Regions from separate parts of the Mesorhizobium sp. M0293 genome, predicted to be linked through region 1. Evidence: predicted binding sites of a transcription regulator. Region 1 holds the regulator's gene; each other region holds the start of a gene.

Evidence for each region. The regulator LexA, encoded in region 1, represses DNA repair genes until DNA is damaged. The targets are predictions, from matches to a motif close to TGTTCNNNNTGTGTTCNG.
Region 2: a site for LexA is predicted at 3,010-3,027, ahead of NKJ06_RS28630 (DNA recombination protein RmuC). Genes of this name have one in related genera too.
Region 3: a site for LexA is predicted at 1,892-1,909, ahead of dinB (DNA polymerase IV). Genes of this name have one in related genera too.
Region 4: a site for LexA is predicted at 2,320-2,337, ahead of recA (recombinase RecA). Genes of this name have one in related genera too.

The regions. Positions count from the first base shown of each region.
Region 1 is NZ_JAMYSA010000003.1:15,813-20,322, reverse strand. It holds gene kynA (tryptophan 2,3-dioxygenase) at 1-708, shown strand, start outside; gene kynU (kynureninase) at 792-2,039, shown strand; gene lexA (transcriptional repressor LexA) at 2,485-3,237, shown strand; gene NKJ06_RS01950 (ComEC/Rec2 family competence protein) at 3,231-4,510, opposite strand, start outside.
Region 2 is NZ_JAMYSA010000111.1:13,900-18,409, reverse strand. It holds partial or broken gene NKJ06_RS28655 (transporter) at 1-120, shown strand, start outside; gene truA (tRNA pseudouridine(38-40) synthase TruA) at 161-940, opposite strand; gene NKJ06_RS28645 (GNAT family N-acetyltransferase) at 964-1,470, opposite strand; gene fmt (methionyl-tRNA formyltransferase) at 1,467-2,420, opposite strand; gene def (peptide deformylase) at 2,426-2,956, opposite strand; gene NKJ06_RS28630 (DNA recombination protein RmuC) at 3,060-4,331, shown strand; gene NKJ06_RS28625 (GFA family protein) at 4,338-4,510, opposite strand, start outside.
Region 3 is NZ_JAMYSA010000035.1:11,377-15,886, forward strand. It holds gene NKJ06_RS15325 (cupin domain-containing protein) at 1-594, shown strand, start outside; gene dinB (DNA polymerase IV) at 613-1,860, opposite strand; gene NKJ06_RS15335 (winged helix-turn-helix transcriptional regulator) at 2,183-2,599, opposite strand; gene NKJ06_RS15340 (dihydrofolate reductase family protein) at 2,738-3,325, shown strand; gene NKJ06_RS15345 (2OG-Fe(II) oxygenase) at 3,369-4,112, opposite strand; gene NKJ06_RS15350 (methylated-DNA--[protein]-cysteine S-methyltransferase) at 4,109-4,510, opposite strand, start outside.
Region 4 is NZ_JAMYSA010000048.1:9,487-13,996, reverse strand. It holds gene alaS (alanine--tRNA ligase) at 1-866, opposite strand, end outside; gene recA (recombinase RecA) at 1,165-2,262, opposite strand; gene NKJ06_RS19025 (carbohydrate kinase family protein) at 2,544-3,488, shown strand; gene NKJ06_RS19020 (pseudouridine-5'-phosphate glycosidase) at 3,564-4,481, shown strand.

The DNA.
Region 1 (4,510 bases):
GAGATGCTGTTCATCATCCAGCACCAGACCTCTGAACTCTGGATGAAGCTCGCTCTGCACGAGATCGGCGCGGCGATCCGTTCCATCCGCGCCGATCGGCTCGAGCCGAGCTTCAAGATGCTGTCGCGCGTTGCCCGCATCTTCGAGCAGCTGAACAACGCCTGGGATGTGCTGCGGACGATGACGCCCAGCGAATACACCGAGTTCCGCGACGCGCTCGGCCAGTCTTCGGGTTTCCAGTCCTGGCAGTATCGTGCCATCGAATTCATGGCCGGCAACCGCAACCTCGCCATGCTCGGGCCGCACAAGCATCGGCCGGATCTCAGCGGGAAGCTGGAGGCAATCCTGGCCGAACCATCGCTCTACGACGAAGCGCTGCTGCTTTTGGCGCGCAACGGATTCGACATCGGTGCCGACGCCAGGCGCACGGACTGGCGTGAGACACGAACCGAGAATGAAGAGGTCCTGGTCGCCTGGCAGACCATCTACCGCGACCCGCAGCGCTACTGGATGTTCTACGAACTGGCCGAGAAGCTGGTCGACTTCGAGGATTATTTCCGCCGCTGGCGCTTCAACCACGTCACCACGGTCGAGCGCATCATCGGCCTGAAACGCGGCACCGGCGGCACGTCGGGTGCATCGTACCTCAAGAAGATGCTTGAGGTCGTGCTGTTTCCGGAGCTGTGGACGGTCCGCACCCGGCTCTGACATCATCGAAATGAGAACAGGCATACCGAGGGGACGCGCTTGTGGCGGAAAACCCTTCGCGAACAACCGAGGATTGACTGACCATGGGTGGAATTCCTGATCTCGCTGCGATCGAAGCGATGGATGCCACGGATCCGCTGCGCGCCATGCGCGATCGTTTCATTCTGCCGGAGGGGGTGATCTATCTCGACGGCAATTCTCTCGGGGCAGCGTCGCATGCCGTTTTCGGCGAGCTGCAGCAGGCGGCTACCAAGGAATGGGCCCAGGATCTCATCCGGGCCTGGAATACGGCCGGATGGTTCGAGATGCCGATCGAACTCGGCGATCAGCTTGGACGCCTGATCGGAGCCGCGGCCGGCCAGACCGTCGTCTGCGATACGACGTCGACCAACATCTACAAGGTGTTGCATGCGGCGATGGAGATGCGGCCCGGCCGGTTGGCCATCGTCGCCGAGGGCGACAGTTTTCCGACCGACCTGTACATCGCCGAAGGCGTGGCCTCGACCCGGGATGGCGCCTTGCTGCGTCTCGCGGGCGTCGACGCACCAACCATTGAAGAACTGATCGACGAAAGCGTCGCGGTGGTACTGGTCAACCACGTCAATTACAAATCGGGTGAACTGCGCGACATGGCGGCGCTGACGCGCAAGGCTCATGCGGCCGGAGCGCTGATCGTCTGGGATCTCTGCCACACCGCGGGCGCTCTGCCGGTCGAGCTCGACCGCGCAAATGCCGATTTCGCTGTCGGCTGCACCTACAAGTACCTCAACGGGGGGCCGGGCGCGCCGGCCTTCATCTATGCCGCCCAGCGCCACCATGGCGAGATCAGCCAGCCACTCAGCGGCTGGTGGGGGCATGCACGGCCCTTTGCCTTCGAACGGGGTTATGTGGCCGGCACCGGCATCCGCCGCTTTCTGTGCGGCACGCAGCCGGTCCTATCGATGCGGGCGCTCAAAGGTGCGCTTGCCATCTGGAACGACGTCGACATGGCGGAATTGCGAAAGAAAAGCGTCGCGCTGACCGAACTGTTCATCCAGCTCGTCGAAGCGAAGTGCGGCGCCTATGGTCTCACGCTGGAGAGCACCCGCGACGCGACCAGGCGCGGCAGCCAGGTGTCGTTCCTTCACGATCATGGCTATCAAATCATGCGGGCGCTGATCGAGCGGGGGGTGATCGGTGACTTCCGCGCGCCATCGACCATCCGTTTCGGCTTCACGCCACTCTATGTCGGCTACAAGGATGTGTGGCTGGCGGTTGAGGTGCTGGAAGACATTCTGCGCACGGGTGCATGGAAGGACCAGCGTTTCGCCGTCAAGGAGGCCGTTACCTGACGCAGCCGTCCCGACGACTGTTGTCGCGCCCTTGCCTATTGGCGGGATGACGGAGGGACGAATTTCCAGCGCACGAATCCGGTCGCCGCTGGTGGACAGCACTGGCATCACCAAATTAACCAAGGTTGGCATTTTGGCTTCGTTTCGTTCACGGCAGACGAATGCACAGAAGGCTGGGAATACCCCGTCGCGGATCCATGGGCAGCTCATGCCAAGCTTGGGCCAGGGATGGGCGGGCAGCCCATTAACCATAACAATTTCAATGCCGGCAAGCGCATTGTGACGGGATGCAGTCGTCGGCGAGGCCCGGCAGCGAGCTGCCAATAATTTCGATCCCCTTAATAAATTCATTAAACTTTAAACAGTTGCGGAACACAACTGGAACAGATAGTGTTTGTTCTGGGTTTGTTTTCTGATTCTGGTTTTAGGTACCCTGGGGGCCGCCATGCTGACACGCAAGCAACACGAACTGCTGATGTTCATCCATGAACGCCTGAAGGAAAGCGGCATTCCGCCATCCTTCGACGAGATGAAGGAGGCGCTCGACCTTGCCTCCAAATCCGGAATTCATCGGTTGATCACGGCTCTGGAAGAGCGCGGCTTCATTCGCCGACTGCCCAACCGGGCACGCGCGCTGGAAGTGCTGCGGTTGCCGGACTCGATCGCGCCCGGCCTCAACGCGGCGAAAAAGTTCTCGCCAAGCGTCATCCAGGGCAGTCTTGGTCAGACTAGTCTCGGTCAGGGCGGCGTTGGCCGACAGATCAAGCCGGCGTCTTCGCGGATGCCTTCGGCCGGCAATGACGACGACGTGGTCTCCGCCGTGTCGATCCCGGTGATGGGTCGTATCGCCGCCGGTGTGCCGATCGATGCCATCCAGCACCAGACGCATTCGATCTCGGTGCCGCCGGACATGATCATGGGCGGCGAGCACTATGCCCTGGAGGTCAAGGGTGACTCGATGATCGAGGCCGGCATCTTCGACGGCGATACCGTCATCATCCGCAATGCCGATACGGCCAGCCCCGGCGAGATCATCGTGGCGCTGGTGGATGAAGAGGAAGCGACGCTGAAGCGGTTCCGCCGCAAGGGCGCCTCGATTGCTCTCGAAGCCGCCAATCCGGCCTATGAAACCCGGATTTTCGGACCCGACAGGGTCAAGGTGCAAGGCAAGCTCGTCGGTTTGATCCGCCGCTACTGAGGCGGCTGCGGTTTAGCCGCTGGCTTCTCGGGTCTCTGGAAGGGCGGCAGTCCCCTCGCCTCACGCGAGAATTTGCGTTGTACATGCCAGGGCCGATATGGCCTGTCCACGGCGAAGCTGATTGTCGCTGGCGTGGTCGCCGATTGGCGATCGAAGAAGACGGCAGCACTGCCTTTGCGAGCCAGTTGCCGTTTGGTGATGACGAGAACCAGTGGGTTGTGACAGGCGTCATAGGCCGTCGCGTCATTGATGACGATCAGGTCGGCGAAACCACAGGCTTTCCAGGTGTCCTTTCGATCCTCGACATAGGCAATGAATGCACCGGACGGATGCCTGGCGAGACAAACGCCTGATGTGCAATAGAACGGCGCTCCCGGCGGCATTTCAGCGGCATCCCTGACGTCGAATTGGCCATCGCCTTCGTTGAACACCTCCGGCATGACGATGGTTTCGGATGTCAGCGCGCGTTTCCAGTTGTCGACGGTGAATTCGTTCGGGCGCGCGCGGCTGACGGCAAGTTCGCCACCGCCGATCGGCAACGCAACCAGCCTTGCGTCCTCCGAGATCAGCACGTCGGGTGTGCGCGTATCCGAGACGGTCAGCAGGCCGGCAAGCGCGAAGGGAAGAGCCGCGAGCCGCAGCCATGTCGTCGCCATCGTCGCGATGACCAGGGCAATCGCCACCAGCAGGACAGACTGCTGAGAAATCAGTCCGACCGCATCGACAGGCGAACGCTCGGAGATCCAGCCCGATATGGCGATCATCAGCGTAAGTCCCTTGCCCATCAGGTAGAGGGCCGGCCAGTCCAACCCAAACGGCATCAGCAACGCGCTGGCGACGGCCAGAAACATGACGACTGTCACGATGGGCATGATGGCCAGATTGGCGAACAGGCTGAGCGGCGACACACGCTGAAAATGCCAAATGGCAAACAGCGCCGTGGCGCCGCCGGCGATGATGGAAGTCATGGAAAGGCCGCCCGCCGCCAGCAGGAATTTTCGCGTCAGGAAACTGGGCAGCGATCGCTTTGGCGGCGGTGGTCTCGCCTTTCCTGCACGATGATCCGCCCAGCCGGCGTAGGCGCCGACGAGTGCGGCGGTCGCGGCGAAGGACATCTGGAAACTCGGGCCGACCACCTCGTGCGGCGACACCACAATGACGGCGATCGCCGAGATCGCCAGATTGCGCATCGTCAGCGCCGCTCGATCGAACAGCACTGCAATCAGCATCACCGCCAGCATGATGAAACTGCGCTCGGCGGCAACGACGACCC
Region 2 (4,510 bases), on a different contig from region 1:
GTTTTCGTCGGGATGTTCGTCGCCTCGCTGTTGGTGCTGTTCGGCCTGCAGGCGCTGCTCGGCATCACCGTGCCGGACGATGTCGGGGCTCAGAGCCTTTCCGGGTTCGTCTCCGGATAGAGTCTTCCGGCCTCTATCCTGGTTAGAGCCCTTTCGGCCTCTATCCTGGATAGTCGACCTCAGGATGATCGACGCCCGAATAATCGACGCCGATGAGAAACAGCCCGTCGGGTGGCGCCACCTGGCCGCAGGCGGCGCGGTCGTGCGCCTCAAGCGCTGCTTTCAGGTCGGCTGCGGTCCAGCCGCCGTCGCCGACGCGCTTGAGGGAACCGACCATCGAACGCACTTGATTGTGCAGGAAGGAGCGCGCCGAAGCCCGCACCTCGATCACGTCATCTTGCCTGCTCACGTCGAGCCGTTCCAGCGTCCTGATCGGACTGTTGGCCTGGCACTGGGTCGAGCGGAAGGTGGTGAAGTCATGCCGTCCGAGCAGGACCTTTGCCGCCTCATGCATGGCGCCGGCGTCGAGCCGCTTCGGCACCCACCACACCTTGCCCTTGTCGAGCGCGGCCGGCGCCCGGCGGTTGAGGATGCGGTAGAGATAGTGGCGGCCGGTGGCCGAGAAGCGCGCGTCGAAACCGTCGGAGACGACCATCGCCTTCAGGACGACGATGCGTGCGCCGGCCGCCTGCAGATGGGCGTTGACGGCATCGCGCACCTTGTCGCTGGGCCACGCCTTGGCGAGATCGACATGCGCAACCTGGGCGGTCGCATGCACGCCGGCATCGGTGCGGCCGGCGGCGCGCAGCCTGACCGCCTCGCCGCAGAATTTTTCGATCGCCTGCTCGATCGCCTGCTGCACCGACGGCTGGTCCGCCTGGTGCTGCCAGCCGGCAAACAGGCTGCCGTCATATTCGATGTCGAGGCGAAAACGCGGCATGCCGGGTGGCTATACGCTCTCGCCTAGGCGGCGAGAGCGGTGAAGGCCGAGGCGTAGACCAGTCTGCCGGCTTCCGGGGCGTCGCCCCAGGCCAGGGCCTGCAGCGCTTCGCCCTGGTAGTCGCTTTCGAAGTCCTGGGCACGCGTGTGGCTGTAGCCGAAACGCCCGTAATAGGCCGGATCGCCCAGCACTACGGCAAGCGTTTCGCCGCCATCCCTGAGGCGGATATGCGCCGCGCGGATCAGCGCGCCACCGATGCCGCTGCCGTGGAACGAGGGCTCCACCGCCAGCGGCGCCAGCGCCACGGCCGCGAAGCTCTTGCCGCCATTCTGGACGAACAGCCGCGAAAACAGGATGTGGCCGACCACCTGGCCGTCTTCTTCCGCCACCAGTTCGGCAACCGCGTCGCCGCCGGTCACCAGCGCGTCGACCAGCCCGGCCTCCGCCTGCTGACCGAAAGCGTGTTCCTCGACGAGGCGAATGGCCTCGCGATCCCGCGGCGTGGCCGCGCGTATCGACATCATGCTCATGAGAATTTCATTCCTTTTTCGATCTTGGCCCCGCGCAGGAATTCCGACGCGGCAGCGGGCCTTCCGCCCGCCCGTTGAACTTCGACCAGCCTGATCGCGCCTGATCCGCAGGCAACCGTCAGCCGGTCATCGAGAATTCCTCCCGACTCGCCCAAATCTTCCGAAAGCGACAGGCCTTCGGACAGCGTCGAGCGAAGCAGTTTCAGCCGCTCCAGGCGGCCGCCAATTCCTATCTCGGACCAGGCGCCGGGAAAGGGCGACAGGCCGCGTATATGATTGTGGACCTCGCTCGCCGAGCGAGTCCAGTCCACGCGAGTCTCGGATTTATCGATTTTCTTGGCATAGGCCACCCCATCCACAGCTTGTGCGGTAAATGTCAGGGTGTTCCTCTCCAGTCGCGCCAGTGCTTCCACCATCAGGGTTGCACCAACACTCATCAACCGATCATGCAGATCGCCGGCCGTCATATCGGGTTCGATGGCGCATTTTTCAACCAGTCCGACCGGACCGGTGTCCAGACCCTCTTCCATGCGCATCACCATCATGCCGCTTTCGAAGTCGCCGGCCATGATGGCGCGCTGGATCGGTGCGGCGCCGCGCCAGCGCGGCAAGAGCGAGGCATGGCCGTTGATGCAGCCAAGCCGGGTTGCCTCCAGAACGGCCTTAGGCAGCAGCAAGCCGTAGGCGACAACCACGGCGACATCAGCCTGCAAGGCACGGAACGCGGCTTGCTCGGCCTCGCCCTTGAGCGAAGTCGGTGTCCGGATCTCGATGCCCAGCCGCTCGGCCTCGCGCTGCACCGGCGACGGCGTCAGCTCCAGCCCACGCCGTCCAGCGGCGCGCGGCGGCTGGGTGTAGACGGCTGATATCTCATGTCCGGCCTCGGCAATCGCACGCAGCGTCGGCACCGAAAACTCCGGCGTGCCCATGAAGATGACGCGAAGGGGCATTTCCCCTATCCCACCAGCTTGCCCGGCGCCTTGTCCTTGGCGAGCTTCTTGAATTTCTTCACCACCATGTCGCGCTTCAGCTTCGAGATGTGGTCGATGAACAGGACACCATTGAGGTGATCGATCTCGTGCTGCAGGCAGGTCGCCATCAGGCCCTCGGCCTCCAGCTCCTGCAACTTGCCGTCACGGTCGAGATATTTCACCCGCACGGAGGCCGGGCGTTCGACCTCGGCGTAATAATCCGGGATCGACAGGCAGCCTTCCTCGTAGACGGAGCGCACATCGGCGCTCTCCAGGATTTCTGGATTGATGAAGACGTGCGGCGCCGGCGTCTCGTCTTCCTTGGCCAGATCGATAACCAGCATGCGCAGCGGCTCGCCGATCTGGATTGCCGCAAGCCCGATGCCGGGCGCATCATACATGGTCGCCAGCATGTCGTCGGCTAATTTGCGCAAAGGCGCGTCGACACGCTCCACGGGCTTCGAAACCTGGCGCAGGATGGGGTCGGGAAGAATGATGAGCGGCTTGATCGGCATGGCGTTCCACCTAAGACCTCCAGCGAAAAGCGTCAACCGCTGGGCTTGAGGCACGTTCACGTTTTGATCTGTGCTATCGGGGCGAATCGTCTATGCTGTCCACATGAATGATCTGAGCACCATCCTTTCGGAACCTGTCGCCCGGCTTGGCGCCACCACGATCACGCTCGGCCATGCACTGGCCTTCGGCACCTTGCTGTTCCTCGGCCTGTTCGTGGCGCTCGTCATCGCGCTGTGGCGGTCGGCCAAGGCGCGCGCAGTCGCCGCCGCCGAAGCCGCCGACCATGCCCGTGACGCCGAGGCGAGGATGGCCGGCATATTGCAAAGCCAGGCCGAGATGCAGGGCCGCATGGGCGCCATCGCCGAAGTGTTCGGAGCACGGCAGGCGGAGCTGACGCAGTCGATCGGCCAGCGTCTCGACGCCATGACCGGCCGCCTCGGCCAGACCATGACCGAGCAGACCAAATCGACGCATGAAAGTCTGGCCAAATTGCAGGAGCGGCTGGCGATCATCGATGTCGCGCAAGGCAACATCCAGTCGCTCGCCGGCCAGGTCGTGCAGTTGCAGGCGATACTCTCCAACAAGCAGACGCGCGGCGCCTTCGGCCAGTCACGCATGGAGGCGATCGTCGCCGACGGCCTGCCGCACGGCGCCTATGAATTCCAGGCGACGCTGTCGAACGGCAGCCGGCCCGACTGCCTGGTGAAGATGCCGAACGGCGCGCCGTCGCTTGCCATCGACGCCAAGTTTCCGCTGGAAGCCTGGAATGCCATCCGCGCCGCCGACGGCGCCGACCTGCAGAAGGCCGCCTCGCAGGCCTTTCGCCGCGACATCGAGATCCATGTCCGCGATATATCGGAAAAATATCTGATCCAGGGCGAGACGCAGGACACTGCCTTCATGTTCGTGCCGTCGGAATCGGTGTTCGCCGAGATCCATGAGAATTTCGAGGCGATCGTCCACAAGGCGCATCGCGCCCGCGTTGTCATCGTCTCGCCGTCGCTGCTGATGCTGTCGATCCAGGTTATCCAGGCGATACTCAAGGATGCCCGCATGCGCGAACAGGCGCATTTGATCCAGGGCGAGGTCATCCGGCTGATGGAAGACGTTGCGCGTGTCGACGAGCGGGTGCGCAAGCTGCAGGTCCATTTCGGCCAGTCGGCCAAGGACATCGACGACATCCTGGTTTCGACGTCGAAGGTCACCAAGCGCGGCCAGAAGATCGAGGCGCTGGAATTCGGCGCGCAGCCCGACGGCGATGCCGCAGCGGACGCAGCATCACGGGCTCCTGCTGCGAAGGTTGACGCGGGTGCACGCGTTGCTGATTCGAAAACCGGACAGCTCAGGCTGAGGGTCGTCGAAGGCGACGACTAAGCCCCGCTACTGCTCCTCTATGGTGGTCATGCCCTTAAATTCAGGCAGCCAGTGCAGCGCCGAGCGGTGCCATTTCTGCTGTGTCGGAACCAGATCCTCGCGTTGCCGCGCGGTTCCCGTTCGAATTCCGTAGACCTTCGGACCATCTCCGACCGATGTGGCGTAAAGGTGCGAACCGC
Region 3 (4,510 bases), on a different contig from region 1:
ATCTTCGACCTCGCGGCAATCCGAACCTACTGGGACGGCGAGAACACCGGCCTTGCCGCCGGCGATCCGTTGCCGTCGGATGTGACGGCCGGTGTCACCAAGGCCCCGGTTGCGCCGATCCCGCCGATCGCTAGCGATGCTGTCGAGTGGAAGGTCGAAGGCGAAGGCCCGCGGTTCGGCGGCCGGTCCAGGCATCTGACCTATGCCGCTCTGGGCCGGTCCGATTATCACGTCGGCATGCTGATCGAGGCGCCGGCGTCCGGCATGCGCCTGGCGCCCCGGCACTACCACATGCTGGAAGAAGAGCACGCGCTGATCCTGGAAGGGCAGGTGACGCTGCTGCTTGGCGAGGAGCGCCACGAGATGAAAGCTGGCGACTATGTCTGCTTTCCCGCCGGCCGGCCGGTTGGCCATTCCTTCCTCAACAGCGGTAGCGGACAATGCCGCTATTTGATGATCGGCGAAAGAAATCCCAATGAAGTCTGCGTCTATCCCGATTCCAACAAGATGGCGGTGGACGCCTTGCGCCGGCGCGACGGTATTTTCGATATGGCGGCGGTGAGGCTTTACTGGGACGGTGAAGAGACGCAATAGCGCCTCGCTGTCTCCCGCTCACAATTGCTTCTCGGCCAGTTCCCTGAATTCATCCGGAACCGAGCGCGCCGCTTCCAGCGCCACCGTGCCGTAGCCGACCGCCTGTTTGCCGAAGCGTTCGCGGATCTTGTCGATGGCGCGGTCGGCGTCGAAGCGTGCCAGGCCTTTCCTGGTACCGGGCCTGCGTTTCTCATCGGCGAGGCCGAAGGGCAGTTCGAGCTGCAGCTCGAAGCTTTCCTCGAGATGCGAGACCGAGATCGCCAGCAGCGAGATCGTTTTGTCGTGCGGGTGGTCGGCGAGCACGCCGCGCACCAGGTCGCCGGCGATCTCGGCCAGCATCGTTGTCGCCGAGATCGGCTGTTCAAGCGTGATCGAGCGCGTAACGGCGCTCAGATCGGCAAAGCGCACGCGCACCGTCACCGTGCGGCCGGGACGTGACTTGGCGCGCAACCGGCTGGCTACGCGGTCGGCCAGATGCAGCAGAGTGGGCACGATGACCCGCGATACCGCCGGCTTCAGGCCGAGCGCCGATTGCGCGCCGGCCGAGTGCGCGCGGCGCTTCGTCTCCAGTTTTCGCGGGTCGCGGTTCCATGACAGGGCGGCGAGCTTTTCGCCGACGGCGGGACCCAGCAGCCGTGTCCGCGCGCCGCTGTGGGTCCTGGCCAGCTGGCCGATGGTCTCGACGCCGATTTCGGCCAGCCGCGCCCTGGTCGCCGGGCCGACGCCCCACATCAGCCCGACGGGCAGATCGTGCAGGAAAGCAAGCTCGCTGCCGGGCTCGACCACTACCAACCCGTCGGGCTTGGCCACCTGCGAGGCGATCTTGGCCAGATGCTTGGTGCGGGCGACGCCGATCGAGATCGGCAGGCCGAGTTCGGCGCGTACCCGGCGGCGGATGATCGTTGCGATCTCTTGTGGAGAGCCGAACAGATGCGTGCAGCCGGCGACATCGGCAAAGGCCTCGTCGATGGAGATGCGCTCGACCAGCGGGGTGAAATCGTCGCGCACTTTGATAGCAGCATCGCCCAGCCGCTGGTAGTGGCTGAAATTGCCGCCGACGAAGATCAGCTGCGGGCAGAGTTCGCGCGCCTTGCGCCCCGGCATGCCGCCGCGCACGCCGAAGGCGCGCGCCTCGTAGGAGGCGGCGAGCACCACGCCGCCGCCCACCGCGATCGGCTTGCCGCGCAGCGACGGGTCGAGCAATTGCTCGACGGAGGCATAGAAGGCGTCGAGATCGGCATGCAGGATGGTGGCTGTCGTTTCCATCCCGAAGGCACATCCGCAGTTGCTGATAGACGCGAACGAATAGAGAACAAAAGGGGGTGATTGTCAAGATGGACATGATCACGCCACCCAAAATCGCGGCGGCAGCGCTGCCCCTCACCTGCCTGCCGGCATCCTCTCCCCGTAAACGGGGCGAGGGACGCTGTCATCGACCGTTTCGCCAATTGGCGGCGTCGCAGGAAAGGGATCGGCGCCGCGACAGCTTCTTTCTCCCCGTTTACGGGGAGAAATGCCCGGCAGGGCAATGAGGGGCGGCACTCACCTTGCAGAAGAGAATAATGCTGCTCTCGGAATTCGCCACTGTCTAGACAATATGCTCCGCCCGCAGCGCCGCCTTCATGGCCTCCAGAGCGGGCTCGCCGCCCGCCGCCAGCTCTTCGGCGATCCGCGCCAGATGATCGTCGGCCTTGCGGTGTTTGCTGCCCCAGGCGCCGAGCGTCGCCAGTACGGGCAGCAGGTCGATGCCGGCCTCGGTCAGCCGGTAGACCGTCTTCAGCCCATGCGTCGGGTCGTCGCTGCGGGTGAGGATGCCTTCGTCCTGAAGGGTCTGCAGCCGCTCGGCCAGCGTGCGCGATGAGATGCCTTCGTCGGATTGCAGGAATTCGCGAAAGTGCCTTTTCCCGGCGAAGACCAGGTCGCGGATGATGAGCAGCGTCCAGCGGTCGCCGACGAGTTCGAGCGACAGGTTGATCGGGCAGCCGGATTTTTCGCGCGTCGACATCTATGGTTCCATTTTTAAATCACTTTCCTATTGACATCATTTTTGGCTTGGCGTCAATGGTTCCAAATGTAAACCAATGGCGAAGCCGTAGCGAACCATGGTTTCGCCCGCATCCGCACAAACCCGAGGAGAATGACGATGAGAAAATTGATCCTTCAGATGCAGATGTCGGTCGACGGCTTTGTCGGCGCCAATGAGGACCATGCCTGGCAGCTCTGGGAATGGGGTGACGAGAGCGCCTGGGACGACGAGCTGAAGCAGGACTTCAACGCCGTCTTCGCCGGCATCGACACCATCCTGCTCAGCCGCAAGATGGCGCAGGAGGGCTATCTAGCCCATTGGGGTAGTGCGGCGAAGAAATTTCCGCGCGATCCCTTCTATGCGTTCGCGCAGCGCGTCGTCGACGCCCGGAAGGTGGTGCTGAGCGACAAGCTCAAGCAATCCGCCTGGGAGCGCACGACAGTGGCCAGCGGCGACCTGCCGCGCGAAATCGGTGCGCTGAAGGCTGGCGAGGGCGGTGACATGGCCGTCTTCGGCGGTGCCGGTTTCGCCTCCTCGCTGATCGCGGCCGGGCTGGTCGACGAGTTCCAGCTGTTCATCAACCCGGCGGTGCTGGGCGCCGGACGCCGGATCTTCGACCAGGGCGGTTTCCAGACCCTGCGGCTGCTCGGCTCGAAGGCCTATGCCTGCGGCATGGTGGTCAACCGTTACGCACGGGCAAGGTGAGGCAGCCCTTCTCTAACAAGGAGAAGAGAGCGCCTCACAACACTCACTTTGCATCATGAAAAATGATGCCGACCGTGTGGCGCATGCCTGAGCGCAGGCGGCTGACGCCGTGGCGCAGATTGACGCGGTAATTGCCCTTGGTTCCCTGCACCGGCCGGTTGTGGACGGCGAAGACGACGGCGTCGCCCTGGCGCAGCGGCACCACCTCGACCCGGCTCTGCATGCGCGGCCGCTGTTCGGTCAGCACAAACTCGCCGCCGGTGAAATCCCGGTCCGGCTCGGAGAGCAGGATCGCCACCTGCAGCGGGAAGGCGAGGTCGCCATAGAGGTCCTGATGCAGGCAGTTGAAGTCGCCGGGCACATATTGCAGCAGCAGCGGCGTCGGCCGCGTCTGGCCTGCGGCATGGCATTGTTCGAGAAACGCCGCATGCGTAGCGGGGTAGCGCATGGCTTGCCCCATGCGCTCATTCCAGCGGTTGGCGACCTCGGCCAGCCTGGGATAGAGCGCGCTGCGCAGGCCGCCCAAGAGGTCGGGCAAGGGGTAGCGGAAGTAGCGGTACTCGCCCTTGCCGAAGCCGTGCCTAGCCATATGGATGTGGCTGCGGAAATGCCGTTCCTCGGGATAGAGGCCGGCGATCCGGCGGCACTCGTCAGGCGACAGCAGCTTTTCGATCACCGCACAGCCGAAGCCGTCGAGTTCGGCGGCTAGGGCCGGCCAGTCGTAACCGGCGACGCGTGTCTTGGCGGCTTCGACCACCGATGTGGCAACCTTGGCGTGGGCGTTCATATCGTAGCCTCCTTGTCGAGCAGGGCGCGCTTGCGCTCGACGCCCCAGCGATAGCCCGACAGCGTGCCGTCGGCGCGGACAACGCGGTGGCAGGGAATGCCGAGCGCGATCGCGTTGGCGGCACAGGCGGTCGCCACGGCGCGGGCGCCATTCGGTTGGCCGAGGCGGCCTGCCAGTGCGGTGTAGGTGATGGTGGCGCCGCACGGGATAGCGCGCAACGCGGCCCAGACCTGTTGCTGGAATGGCGTGCCGTGGCGCATGTCAAGCGCCAGGTCGAGGCCGGTGGCAGGCGCTTCGATGAAGCGCGCTATTGCCGCGAGATCATCGCGCAAGGCGGGCCCGTCTTCGATCCGCATCTTGCCGGGGAAGCAATGGCCAAGGTCCTGCTCCAGGGCGTC
Region 4 (4,510 bases), on a different contig from region 1:
TCTGCCACCAGGAAAGAGGACGACCGCAGGTGGTCGGCGATGACACGGAAGGACGCGACCGTCTCCTTGTCGGGACCGTGCCCGATAGCGGACGACGCCGCCTCGATCAGATGACGGAACAGATCGGTCTCGAAGACGCTTTCCACCCCTTGCAGGACGGACGCCATGCGCTCCAGGCCCATGCCGGTGTCGATCGACGGGCGCGGCAGGTCGATGCGCTCCTCCTTCGTCACCTGTTCATACTGCATGAACACCAGGTTCCAGAATTCGAGGAAACGGTCGCCGTCCTCTTCGGGGCTGCCGGGAGGGCCGCCCCAGATGTGCTCGCCGCGGTCGATGAAAATCTCCGAGCACGGCCCGCAGGGTCCGGTGTCGCCCATCGCCCAGAAATTGTCCGAGGTGGCGATGCGAATGATGCGATCATCGGAAAACCCGGCGATCTTCTTCCAGAAGCCAGCCGCCTCGTCGTCCGTGTGGTAGACGGTGACCAGCAGCTTGTCCTTGTTCAGCCCGAACTCCTTGGTGATCAGGTTCCAGGCAAGCTCGATGGCGCGCTCCTTGAAGTAGTCGCCAAAGGAGAAATTGCCGAGCATCTCGAAGAAGGTAAGATGGCGCGCGGTGTAGCCGACATTGTCAAGATCATTGTGCTTGCCGCCGGCGCGAACGCTCTTCTGGGCGGTCGAGGCGCGCGAATAGGGCCGCTTCTCCAATCCGGTGAAGACGTTCTTGAACTGCACCATGCCGGCGTTGGTGAACATCAGCGTCGGATCGTTGCGCGGCACCAGTGGGCTCGACGCGACGATCTCGTGACCTTCCTTGCGGAAGTAGTCGAGAAATGTCGACCGGATTTCGTTCACGCCACTCATGAATGCTGCCTTTTCGAGAGAGCCGCCGGCAAACCGGCGGAAAATGGGCTCTGCGTCTTAGAAGATAAGACTTGGCCTTTTAGCCGCCGCGCTTCACCCTGTCCAGAAACACGGAATTGGTCCAATGCGCAGCCTTTGCGGGCAGTTCGAACCCGCCTGGCTTCGCAGCCGAAACGCAAAACCGCCGGCGCTGGGCCGGCGGTTTCAAAACGCAATAAACGCGGAACTCGATTACATAAGCCCGAGATAATAGAACGCGATTATGGCCGAACTCCGGCCAACATCGCGGACGAAGCTGTTACATCGCGCCGGATTCTTCCTCGAAACCGTCGTCGCCACCTTCGGAGCCGCCATTCTCAAGGAACTTCTCGGCAATCAGCCCGGCATTCTGCCTGAGCGCCAATTCGATCTCGCGCGCGGTGTCGGGATTGTCGCGCAGGAACAGCTTTGCATTCTCGCGGCCCTGGCCGAGACGTTGCGAATTGTAGGAGAACCAGGCGCCCGACTTCTCGACCACGCCGGCCTTGACGCCGAGATCGACCAGTTCGCCGGTCTTGGACACGCCCTCACCATACATGATGTCGAACTCGACCACCTTGAAGGGCGGCGCCAGCTTGTTCTTGACCACCTTGACGCGGGTCTGATTGCCGACGACCTCATCGCGGTCCTTGACCGAGCCGATGCGGCGGATGTCGAGGCGCACCGAGGCGTAGAATTTCAGCGCGTTGCCACCGGTCGTGGTTTCGGGCGAACCGAACATGACGCCGATCTTCATGCGGATCTGGTTGATGAAGATGACCATGGTGTTGGAACGCGAGATCGAGGCGGTCAGCTTGCGCAGCGCCTGGCTCATCAGGCGGGCCTGCAGGCCGGGCAGCGAATCGCCCATCTCGCCTTCGATTTCGGCGCGTGGCGTCAGCGCAGCGACCGAATCGACCACCAGCACGTCGATGGCGCCGGAGCGCACCAGCGTGTCGCAGATTTCCAGCGCCTGCTCACCGGTGTCGGGCTGCGAGATCAGGAGGTTCTCCAGATCGACGCCAAGCTTGCGGGCATAGACGGGATCGAGCGCATGCTCGGCATCGACGAAGGCGCAGATGCCGCCCTTCTTCTGGGCTTCGGCCACTGTGTGCAGGGCCAGCGTGGTCTTGCCCGAGCTTTCCGGCCCATAGATCTCGACGATGCGGCCGCGCGGCAGGCCACCGACGCCAAGCGCGATGTCGAGGCCAAGCGAGCCGGTCGGCACCGTTTCGATCTCGACGACCTGCTCGTTCGCGCCGAGCCGCATGATCGAGCCCTTGCCGAAAGCCCGCTCGATTTGCGACAGCGCCGCATCCAGAGCCTTTGATTTGTCCACCGCTTTGTCCTCTACCAGCCGCAAAGAATTCTGAGCCATGATACATCACCCCTTGGTCGTCAATGAAGGCCGGACAATCCGTAATCCCTGCCTATTTGTACCTTTTTTGTTCTCGTTTGGCAAGAGGGGTCAAATATCTGAAAAACAACCAATATCCGGATTTGTTCTTTTTTCGTACCAGGAACTCGTGCAGGACCGCATCCCGCATCGGGCCAGCCGGCTCGAGTGTTTCGATCTGCCGAATCGCTGCCTTGCATGCGAAGTTCCGTCACGCAGTCTAGCGCTTGTGCGGCTGGAATAACAAAGGTCATATCGCCGGCATGCTGAAATCCGCGAAAATACTGGCCGTAGGTGGCGCCCATATCGACCGGCGTGGCCAGGTGTCGGGCCCCTACGTGCCCGCCGCATCCAATCCGGGCACGATGCGCGAGGATGTCGGCGGCGGCGTCTTCAACGCTCTGCGCAGTGCCGTGCTGCGTGGCGTCTCCGCGTCGCTGCTCTCGGTGCGCGGCGGCGATGCCGCTGCCGATACCGTTTCACGAGCCATCGCCGCGGCAGGCATTGCCGACCTGTCCGCGGTGTTCCTCGATCGCACCACGCCGAGCTATACGGCGCTGATCGACAGCGAGGGCGAATTGATCGTCGGCTTTGCCGACATGGCGCTCTATGACCTGGCGTTTCCCAAGCAGATCAGACGCTCCAGGGTGCGCGAGGTAATCGCGGCCGCCGATGCCATCTTCTGCGATGCCAACCTGCCGACGGCGGCACTGGAGCGGCTGGTTTCGCTTGCTGCCGGCAAACCCGTCTTCGCCATTGCCATTTCGCCGGCCAAGATCGTGCGTTTGAAGCCGGTGCTCGGCAATCTGGCCGTCGTCTTCATGAACCGGCGCGAAGCGATCGCGCTGGCAGACCTGGACGCGGCGGCTTCCCCGCAAGACATCGTCGCCGGGCTGAAACGCGCGGGGCTCAAGAGCGGCGTGGTGACGGCGGGCGGCGGTGCCATGCTGGGCTTCGATGACGCCGGCGTCTTCTCGATCCTGCCGCCGCCGCCAAGAAAGGTCGCTGACGTCACCGGCGCCGGCGATGCGCTGGCGGGCGCAACGGTTGCTGCCTTGCTGCGCGGCCTGCCGCTGCGGGTGGCCCTGCGCGAGGGCATTGCCGCGGCGACGCTGGCCATCGAAAGCGCCGACGCCGTTCCGGATTTCACCGCGGCGACCTTCGCGGAAGCGTTGGCTCTTGTGCCGGATGCGCAGGAAGTGGCATGAGACCGGCAAATTCATAGTGCCGGAGTTTTTTCGCGCGCCCAACCAGATGCGCTTCACTCCGGATTGGAGATCCAGATGACCCCAGAGACAGCCCGCCCCTTCATCGACATCCACGCGCCGGTGGCGCAGGCCCTGGCCGCCGGCCGGCCGGTGGTGGCGCTGGAAAGCACCATCATCACCCATGGCATGCCCTACCCCGACAATGGCGCCATGGCGGCCGATGTCGAAAAGATCATTACCGACGGCGGCGCCGTGCCGGCGACGATCGCCGTGGTCGGCGGCCGCATCAAGATCGGGCTTTCGGACGGCGAGCGCGAATCGCTGGCGATGACCGGCGACGCCATGAAGCTGTCGCGCGCCGACCTCGGCTTCGCGGTCGCGCAAGGGCGCACCGGCGGCACCACGGTCGCCGCCACCATGATCGCGGCGCATATGGTCGGCATAAAGGTGTTTGCCACCGGCGGCATCGGCGGCGTGCACAAGGGTGCCGAAAAGAGCTTTGACATTTCCGCCGACCTCGACGAACTGGCGCGCACGCCGGTCATCGTCGTGTCGGCCGGCGCCAAGGCCATCCTCGACATCGAAAAGACGCTGGAAGTGCTGGAAACGCGCGGCGTGCCGGTGATCGGCCATGGCTGCGAGACGATGCCGGCCTTCTGGTCGCGGCATTCGCCGTTCCGCGCGCCGCTAACCCTGCACAAACCGGAAGAGATCGCGCATTTCTACCAGACTCGGGCTTCGCTGGGGCTCACCGGCGGCATGCTGATCGCCAATCCGGTGCCCGAGAACCACGAAATACCGGCCGAAGAGATGGCAGGTTACATCGAAGCCGCGCAGAAGGCAGCGGAAGCGCTCAACGTGACCGGCAAGGCGGTGACGCCGTTCCTGCTGTCGAAAATCCTCGAACTGACCGGCGGCCGGAGCCTCAAGACCAACATCGCGCTGGTGGAGAACAATGCAAGGCTGGCGGCGAGGATTGCCAAGGCGCTTTAGGGAGTGCCGCCAAGGTCGGCGGGACAGCA